Linked DNA regions of Indioceanicola profundi. The protein of the gene in region 1 interacts with the protein of each later gene in a pairwise test. Links are inferred from orthologs where the notes say so. Each region holds a gene or a part of one and is shown in the gene's direction. Other genes may lie near its edges.

Evidence for each region. Proteins that work in one complex are often made in the same cells at the same time.
Region 2: the proteins of mtgA (region 1) and DOL89_RS03240 interact in binary tests that used the Escherichia coli proteins (3 or more experiments, as listed by UniProt). The link is inferred for Indioceanicola profundi from one-to-one orthologs.

Annotation. Positions count from the first base shown.
Region 1 is NZ_CP030126.1:3,272,597-3,277,843, reverse strand. The notes cover bases 957-3,738. They hold mtgA (monofunctional biosynthetic peptidoglycan transglycosylase), read left to right. Parts: upstream 957-1,893; coding sequence 1,894-2,583; downstream 2,584-3,738. Other genes in these bases: DOL89_RS15675 (NAD-glutamate dehydrogenase), read right to left, coding at 2,791-3,738; DOL89_RS15685 (glutathione S-transferase family protein), read right to left, coding at 1,158-1,796; DOL89_RS15690 (peptidoglycan-binding domain-containing protein), read left to right, coding at 957-1,096. Outside these bases: more of DOL89_RS15690, read left to right, coding at 242-956; more of DOL89_RS15675, read right to left, coding at 3,739-5,247. UniProt on the Escherichia coli protein: Peptidoglycan polymerase that catalyzes glycan chain elongation from lipid-linked precursors. May play a role in peptidoglycan assembly during cell division in collaboration with other cell division proteins.
Region 2 is NZ_CP030126.1:671,334-675,565, reverse strand. Bases 1-3,000 are described here. They hold DOL89_RS03240 (peptidoglycan D,D-transpeptidase FtsI family protein), read left to right. Parts: upstream 1-597; coding sequence 598-2,403; downstream 2,404-3,000. Other genes in these bases: DOL89_RS03235 (UDP-N-acetylmuramoyl-L-alanyl-D-glutamate--2,6-diaminopimelate ligase), read left to right, coding at 2,403-3,000; ftsL (cell division protein FtsL), read left to right, coding at 191-601; rsmH (16S rRNA (cytosine(1402)-N(4))-methyltransferase RsmH), read left to right, coding at 1-194. Also shown: more of DOL89_RS03235, read left to right, coding at 3,001-3,878; DOL89_RS03230 (UDP-N-acetylmuramoylalanyl-D-glutamyl-2,6-diaminopimelate--D-alanyl-D-alanine ligase), read left to right, coding at 3,892-4,232. UniProt on the Escherichia coli protein: Essential cell division protein that catalyzes cross-linking of the peptidoglycan cell wall at the division septum. Required for localization of FtsN.

The DNA of each region.
Region 1 (5,247 bases):
TAGGGGGCCGGCCTTTACCGTACACCAACAAAGCGGGAACGCCCGCACTTGTCGCTGCCCGGCCCCGCCGCCGGTTGCCAGTCATCCAGAAGCAGCAGAGCCCGACCCGCATGCCACAAAAGGTCACCACCCCACACCAAGGTGGTACGTGAGGAAATACGGGAAATCCTGTTGGGCATGCACGAAGCGATTGAAGCGGCCGCGCATCGGCGTCAGCCGCACAACTGAGGAAGGAATCACCATGAAGTCCAAGCTTCTGGTCACCACGATCGCCGCTGCGGCTCTTTTCGCTGGCGGCGCAATGGCGCAGCAGGGCGGCACCTCCACGGATTCCGGTTCCATGGGCACCACCGGCACGGCCGGCACCACCGGCGCCACGGCCGGAGGGTCCATGGGCGGGTCGCACGCCGACCCCGAGGTTGACGCCCCCTCCAGCGCCACCGGCGGCATGGGCGGCTCCAGCAGCGTCAGCGGTGCGGACACGGCCGGCGCGCCGGGCGGCCCGGCGGGCGGCATGGGCGACCAAGCCTCGACCGGCGGCACGGACACGAATGTCGGCACCGGCTCGACCGCCGGCGCGGGCATGAGCGACGCCACCGGTTCCAGCGGGTCCACTGGTTCCACCGGCATGGCCGCCTCGGGTTCGGGCAGCAGCTCTGGTTCGGCTCAGGCCAGCATGGAGCCGCCGACCTATAATGGCCAGCAGCTCGACAGCCAGCAGATCCGTCAGGTTCAGCAGGCGCTGAGCGAGCAGGGCCAGGATCTGGATGCCGACGGCATCTGGGGCCCGAACACCAAGGAGGCCCTGCGCTCCTTCCAGGAAGCCGAGAACATCGACGCGACCGGTGAGCTGGATGAGCAGACCGTCTCCGCCCTCGGCGTCGATCTGGAGTCCGAGGTCGGCATGGGCGGCTCCGCCTCCGGCAGCAGCAGCATGGGAAGCACCGGCGCCGCGTCCGAAGGCATGGGCGAGGGCGCTACCCAGGTGACCCCGGGCGAGGGTTCCGACCCGTCCGAGGCGCAGCTCGTCCCCGATGCCGAGGACGACAATGCGGCTCCGGTCCGTGACCTGAGCACCGCCAGCGGCGGCAACTGATCGACCGTTTCCGTTCCATGACGTTCGGGCCGTCCCGCAAGGGACGGCCCTTTTTTCATGCTCAGAAATACGGCTCCGCCAGCCCCTCCCGCTCGAAGGCGCGCCGGACCGCCGGGCGGGACATCATCCGGGCGGCATGGGCGCCGAGATTGGGCAGCAGCCGCGGCGGGCGGTGCTGGAAGTTGCGGCCCCAGCGGACCATCATGAACAGGAAGATGTCGGCAACGCCGTAGGCATCCCCGCCCAACCAGTTCCGTTTTTCCAGCTCCGCGTCCAGCAGGTCGAACATGAGGTTCAGCCGCTGCTCCGCCGTCGCCTTCACATCGGCCACGTTGGCGGGATCGGCGACGTGGCGCTCGGGATAATAGAAGCAGACGAAGGCGGGATGGACCGTGTTGGCCAGATGGACCAGCCACTGGCAGGCCAGCCCCCGTTCCATGGTGCCGACCGCCGGGATCAGCCCGGCTTCCGGATGGCGGTCGGCCAGATACAGCAGGATCGCCGCCGTCTCGAAGACCGGCTGCCCGCCTTCCAGCAGGGTCGGGATGCGGCCCGTCGGGTTCAGGGCAAGATATGCGGCCGTCCTGTGCTCTCCCGCAGCGGTGTCCACCCGCACCAGCTCATAATCCGCGCCGATCTCCTCCAGCGCGATATGGGGGGCGAGGCTGGCCATTCCGGGATTGTAGAAGAGCTTGTACATCCAAAACCTCCACTGATCGGCACCCGCGGACGATCGGGCGCGTTAGAATGGAGCCCACCCCTTCGCGCGATGCAAATTCGAAACGGACCGGACACCCATGCTGCGACGGCTCTTCCGCTGGACCGCCCTGCTGCTGATAGGGCTGGTGCTGCTCAGCATCCTGTGGGTGGCGGCCTACCGGATGGTGCCGGTGGGCTGGACGCTGCTGATGCCGATCCGCGCACTGGAAGGGGCGGCCCCGATGCGCAAGGAGTGGGTGCCGCTGGATCGCATCTCCCCCAACCTCGTCCACGCCGTCATCGGGGCGGAGGACAGCCGCTTCTGCCAGCATGCCGGCATCGACTGGGACGCCGTGCGCGCGGCCTGGGCGGAAAACCAGGAGGGCGGGCGCATGCGCGGCGGCAGCACCATCTCCATGCAGACGGCCAAGAATGCCTTCCTCTGGCCATCCCGCACCTGGCTGCGCAAGGGGCTGGAGGCGTGGTTCACCATCTGGGTGGAGCTGCTCTGGCCCAAGGCCAGGGTGATGGAGGTCTATCTGAACATCGTGGAGTGGGGCGACGGCATCTATGGCGCCGAAGCCGCGGCCCGTAGCCATTTCGGCAAGGCCGCCGCCGATCTCACGCGTCGGGAGGCTGCGGCCCTGGCCGCCGTGCTGCCCAGCCCGCTGAAATGGAGCGCATCCAAGCCCGGCCCCTATGTCCGCAACCGGACCGGCATCCTGGAACGCCGCGCCGCCATCGTCCGCCGGGAGGGGCTGGCGGGGTGCGTGCTGCCGAAAACGTAGCCGACTCTACAAAACGGATTTTCACCAGATAGGGACGAGGGAAGTCGGCCACGCTGCGCGTGACCGACCTACAGCATTTTCAGCCGCCTGGAGCGCCAGTACACGTAGGTCGGTCGGGCAAAGCCCGGCCGACATTACAGCGCCGCTCTACATCGAATAGACCCGAAGGAAGTCGGCCACGCTACGCGTGACCGACCTACGTTTTCTTTATGCCGCCACAAGTGCGCGGAGCTGGCGGGTGGCCACGGCCAGCATGGCGATGTCCACGGAGGTGACGGCGTGGAGTTCGCCCAGCAGGGTCTGGACGCGCTCCACCGGGCCGGGGCAGCCGGCGACGAAGGCGGCGGTCAGTTCCGCTACGGCTTCCGGCCCGGATGCCTTCGGCCCCTCCGTCAGGGTGCGGGTGGCGAGCCTGGCCTGGAGCATCCAGAGCTCATCCGCGATGGCGCTGGCGGCTTGGCGCTGCCAGTGGTTCTCCGCCTTCACATTGGCCGCCCTTTGGCGCAGCCAGTCGAAGCCGAACCGTTCGCCCTGCGCGAAGTAGAGGGCCGCCACCTCCTGCGCCGACCGGCCGGTGGCGCGGGCGATGTCGGCCACGTCGGTGGCCGCCGCCAGCACCGGCAATGCCGCGATCCGGCGCGCCAGCTCCTCCGGGACGCCGGCCGCGACCAGCTCCGCCGCCTGCGCCTTCAGCGCCTCGCGCGCCGCTTCCGACAGGATGCCGTCCAGGGAGGCCGCGAGCGCCTCCACCGTGGGCAGCAGCCGGTCCACCTCCGCCTGGATGTCCAGCGGGTGCCTGCCATTGACCAGCAGCCAGGGGATGGCCCGGCGCATCAGCCGGTTGGTGGCCAGGACCATGCCGGTCTGCACGGCGGCCGGCACCACATTGTCCAGCGCCTCGATCCCGTCCCAGGTGCGGAGCAGCCCGAATGCCTCCCGCACCACGATGTAGGCGCGGGCGACATCGCCCTCCGACCGGCCGGTCTGCTCCACCATCTCCCACACGAAGGTGGGGCCGACGCGGTTGACCATGGCGTTGGTGGCCACGGTGCAGATGATCTCGCGGCGGAGCTGGTGGCGGCTGATGGCGTCGGGGAAGCGCTCCTGCAGGGGAACGGGGAAGTAGCGGCGCAGATCGTCGGCCAGCTTGGGATCGTCCGGCAGCTCGCCCGCCAGGGTCTTCTCGAACAGGTCGATCTTGGCATAGGCCAGCAGCACCGCCAGCTCCGGCCGGGTCAGGCCGCGGCCCTGCTGGGCGCGGGCGGCCACCTCCTCGTCATCGGGCAGGAACTCGATGGCGCGGGACAGCTTGCCGGCCTTTTCCATGCTGCGCATGAAGCGGGCCTGATCCTCCAGGCTTTCGGTGGCCGTCGCCTGCGCCACGGTCAGCGCCTGGGTCTGCTTGTAATTATGCGCCAGGACGAGGCGCGCGACCTCGTCCGTCATCTCCGACAGCAGCGTGTCGCGCTGGGCCAGGCTCATCCCGCCCTGGTCCATGACGTCGCGCAGCAGGATCTTGATGTTCACCTCGTGGTCGGAGGTGTCGACGCCGGCGGAATTGTCGATGGCGTCGGTGTTGAGCCGCACCCCGCCCATCGCCGCCTCGATACGGCCGCGCTGGGTGAAACCGAGATTCGCCCCTTCGCCCACCACCTTGACCCGCAGCTCGTCGGCATCGACGCGGATGGCATCGTTGGCCTTGTCGCCGACTTCGGCATTCACCTCGTCCGACGACTTCACATAGGTGCCGATGCCGCCCAGCCAGAGCAGGTCGGCCGGTGCGCGCAGGATGGCGCGCATCAGGTCGGTGGGCGTCGGCCGGTCGGAGGCGAGGCCGAGCAGCGCCTTGATCTGGGGGGAAATCTGGATCGACTTGGCCTTGCGGTCGAACACCCCGCCGCCGGGGGAAATCAGGGAGGCGTCGTAATCCGCCCAGCTCGACCGCGGCAGGTCGAACAGGCGCTGGCGCTCCGCCCAGCTCGTCTCCGGATCGGGGTTGGGGTCCAGGAAGATGTGGCGGTGGTCGAAGGCGGCCAGCAGGCGGATATGCTTCGACAGAAGCATGCCGTTGCCGAACACGTCGCCCGACATGTCGCCGACGCCGACCACGGTGAAAGCTTCGGTCTGGGTGTCGTGCCCCATCTCGCGGAAGTGGCGCTTCACCGCTTCCCACGCGCCGCGGGCGGTGATGCCCATCTTCTTGTGGTCGTAGCCGGCGGACCCGCCGCTGGCGAAGGCGTCGTCCAGCCAGAAGCCGTAGTCGCGCGACACGCCGTTGGCGATGTCGCTGAAGGTGGCCGTGCCCTTGTCGGCGGCCACCACCAGATAGGGATCGTCGCCGTCCAGCCGGACCACATCCTTGGGCGGGATCACCTCCCCCGCCTTCAGATTGTCGGTGATGTCCAGCATCCCGCGCATCAGGGTCTTATAGCACTCGATGACTTCCGCCATCAGCGCGTCGCGGCCCGCACTGGCGGGCGGCGGGTTCTTGACCACGAAGCCGCCCTTGGAGCCGACCGGCACGATCACCGCGTTCTTGACCATCTGCGCCTTGATCAGGCCCAGGATCTCTGTGCGGAAATCCTCCTTGCGGTCGGACCAGCGGATGCCGCCGCGCGCCACCTTGCCGCCGCGCAGATGCACGGCCTCCACCCGCGGGCTGTA
Region 2 (4,232 bases), 2.6 Mb from region 1 along the record:
ATGTTCCGGCGCCGTCCCGCCACATGCCCGGCCCGGCCGCCACCGGCCCGGCTCCCACCTTCCGCCTTCTCTCCCGCTCCGGCACCGCGCCCAGCGAGGAGGAAGCCCGCCGCAATCCGCGCGCCCGGTCGTCCCGGCTACGCGCAGCGGAGCGTACCGACGCTCCGGCCTGGACCACAGGAGACGCCGCATGATCGGCAAGTCCATTCTCATCTGGATCGGCCTCGCCGGTACCGCGAGCGTGATCCTCTACCAGACCAGCTACCGCGTGCAGGAGCAGGCGGACGAGCTTGCCAAGCTGAACCGCCAGATCGTGGCGGAGCAGGAGGCCATCCAGGTCCTGCGGGCCGAGTGGGCCTATCTGAACGATCCCGTGCGCCTGGAACGGCTGGTGGCGGAGCACACCGTGCTTGGCCCCACCAAGGTCGAGCAGATCGTCACGCTGGATCAGCTTCCGCTGAAGCCGATGCCGGGCATCGAGGAGGGACAGCCGCCTGCCCTGCTGTCCTCCGCCCCGGTGCGCAAGCCGGACGCGAAGCCGTCCGGCCCGGTGGTGCTGGCCACCTATGGCGGCGATTTGAGCTATGGAGCGGCCCGATGACCGATGCCGACCTGACGCTGACCGGCTTCGACATGGCCGGACTGGACCGCATGCAGCAGCAACGCCCGCGTGAGCCGCGCGTGCGCCTCCAGTCCAAGAACGCCACGGCTCTGGAGCAGGGGCGCAGCCGCCTGATCCTGACCGCGGCCTTCTTCGCCATGGCGTTCGGCGCTGTCGGGTTGAAGCTGATGGACGCCACGATCCTGGCCGGCGGGCAGGAGCCCGGCGCCACCCGCGCCGCAAGCGCCGTGGCGCCGCAGAGCCGGGCAGATATCGTGGACCGGAACGGCGTGCTGCTGGCGACTTCGCTCGCCACGGCTTCGCTCTATGCCGATCCCAAGCTGGTGATCGACCCGCAGGAGGCGACCGCCAAGCTGGTCCAGGTCCTGCCCGAGCTGGACCGTCAGGCCCTGCTGGCCTCCCTCAAGGAAGACAAGCGCTTCGTCTGGATCAAGCGGAACCTCACGCCGAAGCAGCAGTACGAGGTGAACCGCCTCGGGATTCCCGGGCTGGCGTTCCAGCGGGAGGAGCGGCGGATCTATCCGCAGGGCAGTCTGGCGGCCCATGTCGTCGGCTTCAGCGGCGTCGATAATGTCGGCCTGATGGGGATTGAGCAACGCTTCGACAAGCAGTTGAAGGAGACGCAGGGACCGCTGCAGCTCTCCATCGATGTCCGCCTTCAGCATATCCTGCGCAAGGAGATCCAGGTCACGCTGGACGAGTTCCGTGCCATCGGCGGGGCCGGCATGGTCATGGACGTGCATACTGGCGAGCTGCTGGCCATGGTCAGCCTGCCGGACTTCGACCCGCACTCCCCGCCTCCGCCCATCGAGGAGCAGGATCTGGACCCGCGCTTCAACCGCAACACGCTCGGCGTGTACGAGGCCGGTTCGACCTTCAAGATATTCAACACGGCCATGGCGCTGGAGTCGGGGCAGGTTCGGCTGCGCGACAGCTTTGACGCCACCCGCTCCATCCGCATCGGCCGCCACAGCATCAGCGACTACCATCCCGAGAACCGCTGGATGGACGTCGTCGACATCTTCAAGCACTCCTCCAATGTCGGTTCCGTCCGCATGGCGGAGCGGATCGGGCCGGCGGCGCAGAAGGAGTTCATGAGCAAGGTCGGCTTCACCCGGCCGGTTCCGCTGGAATTGCCTGAACTCGGCTGGCCCATCGTGCCGAATCCCTGGCGCGAGGTGAACATGATGACCATCAGCTTCGGTCACGGAATGTCCGTGAGCCCGCTGCACGTCGTCACCGCCGCGGCCGGCGTCATCAATGACGGCATGGGCGTCGCGCCCACCCTGCTGAAGCGCGACAGGGAAGAGCCGATCGCCGGCAACCGCCTCGTGTCCGAGCGCGTCTCCGACACCATGCGCCGCCTGATGCGTATGGTGGTGACCGACGGCACCGCGAGAAAGGCCGACGCACCGGGCTATCTGGTCGGCGGCAAGACCGGCACGGCGGAGAAGGTAAAGCGCGGCGGCTATGCCAAGAAGGCCCTGATCACCAGCTTTGTCGGCGCCTTCCCGATGAACGATCCGCGTTACGTCGTCTACGTCATGGTCGACGAACCGAAGCCGTCCAAGAACAGCTTCGGCTTCGCCACCGCCGGCTGGACCGCCGCTCCCACCGTCGGCCGCATCGTCAGCCAGATCGGCCCGCTGCTCGGCGTTAAGCCGCAGGACGCAACTTCGCCCGATGTCGTCCATGCCCTTGCCATCAATCCGCAGGAGATTGCACCCCGGACCCCGGCGATGACGCCGCAGATGGCCGCCTTTCCCACGGAAGGCCGCTGATGAAGAGATTGTCGGAACTCATGGCCTCACGTACTGAAATCGCTGTATCGGCGTTGGCGCTCGAACGCGATCCACCGATCGCGGCCCTGACCGCCGATAGCCGGAAGGTGGTGCCCGGAGCGCTGTTCGCAGCGCTGCCGGGCACAGTGCATGATGGGCGGGCCTATATTCCGGCAGCCATAGACAAGGGCGCTGTCGCCATCCTGGCGCCGAAGGGCACCGCCCTTCCGCCGGGCGCGGAGCATGTGGCGCTGATCGAGGACATCAATCCCCGCCGCCGGCTTGCCCTGCTGGCTGCCGCCTTCCACGGCGCGCAGCCGGCCCATATCGCCGCCGTGACCGGCACCAACGGAAAAACCAGCACCGCCCAGTTCACCCGCCAGATCTGGGCCCATCTGGGCCACAAGGCTGGGGCCATGGGAACGCTTGGGCTGGTGGCGCCGGGCTTTCCGCAATCGGGCAGCCTGACCACCCCCGACCCCATCGCCCTGCACGCCACGCTGGCGGAGGTGGCGAAGGCCGGGGTGACCCATCTGGCCATGGAAGCGTCCAGCCACGGGCTGGACCAGTTCCGGCTGGATGGCGTGCTGGTCAAGGCCGCCGGCTTCACCAACCTGACCCGCGACCACCTGGACTATCACGGCACCATGGAGGCCTATTTCCAGGCCAAGGCCATGCTGTTCGAGCGTGTGATGCCGCAGGGCGCCGTGGCGGTGCTGAACGCCGACATCCCGGAGTTCGACCGGCTGGCCGCCCTGTGCCACAAGCGCAAGCAGACGGTGATCGGTTTCGGCGAGCAGGGCCGCGAACTGAAGGTGCTGTCCATCACCCCCCTTCCCCACGGCCAGGCCGTGGAGCTGGAGGTCATGGGGCAGCGCCGCACGATCGAGATGCCGCTGGTCGGGCGCTTCCAGGTCTGGAATGCGCTCTGCGCCCTGGGCCTTGCCATCGGGACCGGCGAGGATGGTGCCAAGGCCTTGGAAGCTTTGGAAAATCTGGAAGTGGTACGGGGCCGTCTGGAATTGGCGGCGCGTCCCAAAAATGACTCCGCCATCTACGTCGATTACGCCCATACACCCGACGGCCTGGAAACGGTTCTGAAAGCCTTGCGGCCACATACCACGGGACGTCTGCATGTGGTGTTCGGCTGCGGCGGCGACCGGGACCGCGGCAAGCGCCCCATGATGGGGGAGATCGCCGCGCGTCTGGCCGACCGGGTCATCGTGACCGACGACAACCCGCGTACCGAATCCGCCGCCGCCATCCGCGCGGAGGTGATGGCCGGCTGTCCGTCCGCCACCGAGGTGGACGACCGTGCGAAGGCCATCGCCATGGCGGTGGAGGAGTTGGGGTCCGGCGATGTGCTGGTGATCGCCGGAAAGGGGCATGAGCAGGGGCAGATCATAGGGACCGAGGTCCGCCCCTTCGATGATGCGATGGTGGCGAGAGCCGCGGTCGCGCAACAGGGCACTTGACGGGGGACAGCAGATGAAGACGCAGTCCGGCACCGACATCCTGTGGACCGCGGCCGATGCCGCGGCCGCCACCAATGGCCGCCATCCGATTGCGCGAACGGCCGGGCATTGGATGGCGACGGGTGTTTCGATCGACAGCCGAACCGTTGCGCCCGGCGACCTGTTCATCGCGCTGAAGGGTCCGAACTTCGACGGCCATGCCTATGTGAAGGACGCCCTGGCCAAGGGCGCCGCGGCCGCCCTCGTCTCCGCGGTGCCGGAGGGGGTGCAGGCCAACGCGCCGCTGCTGCTGGTGGACGACACCCAGGCGGCACTGGAGGATCTGGGCCGCGTCGCCCGCCTGAACGCCGAAGG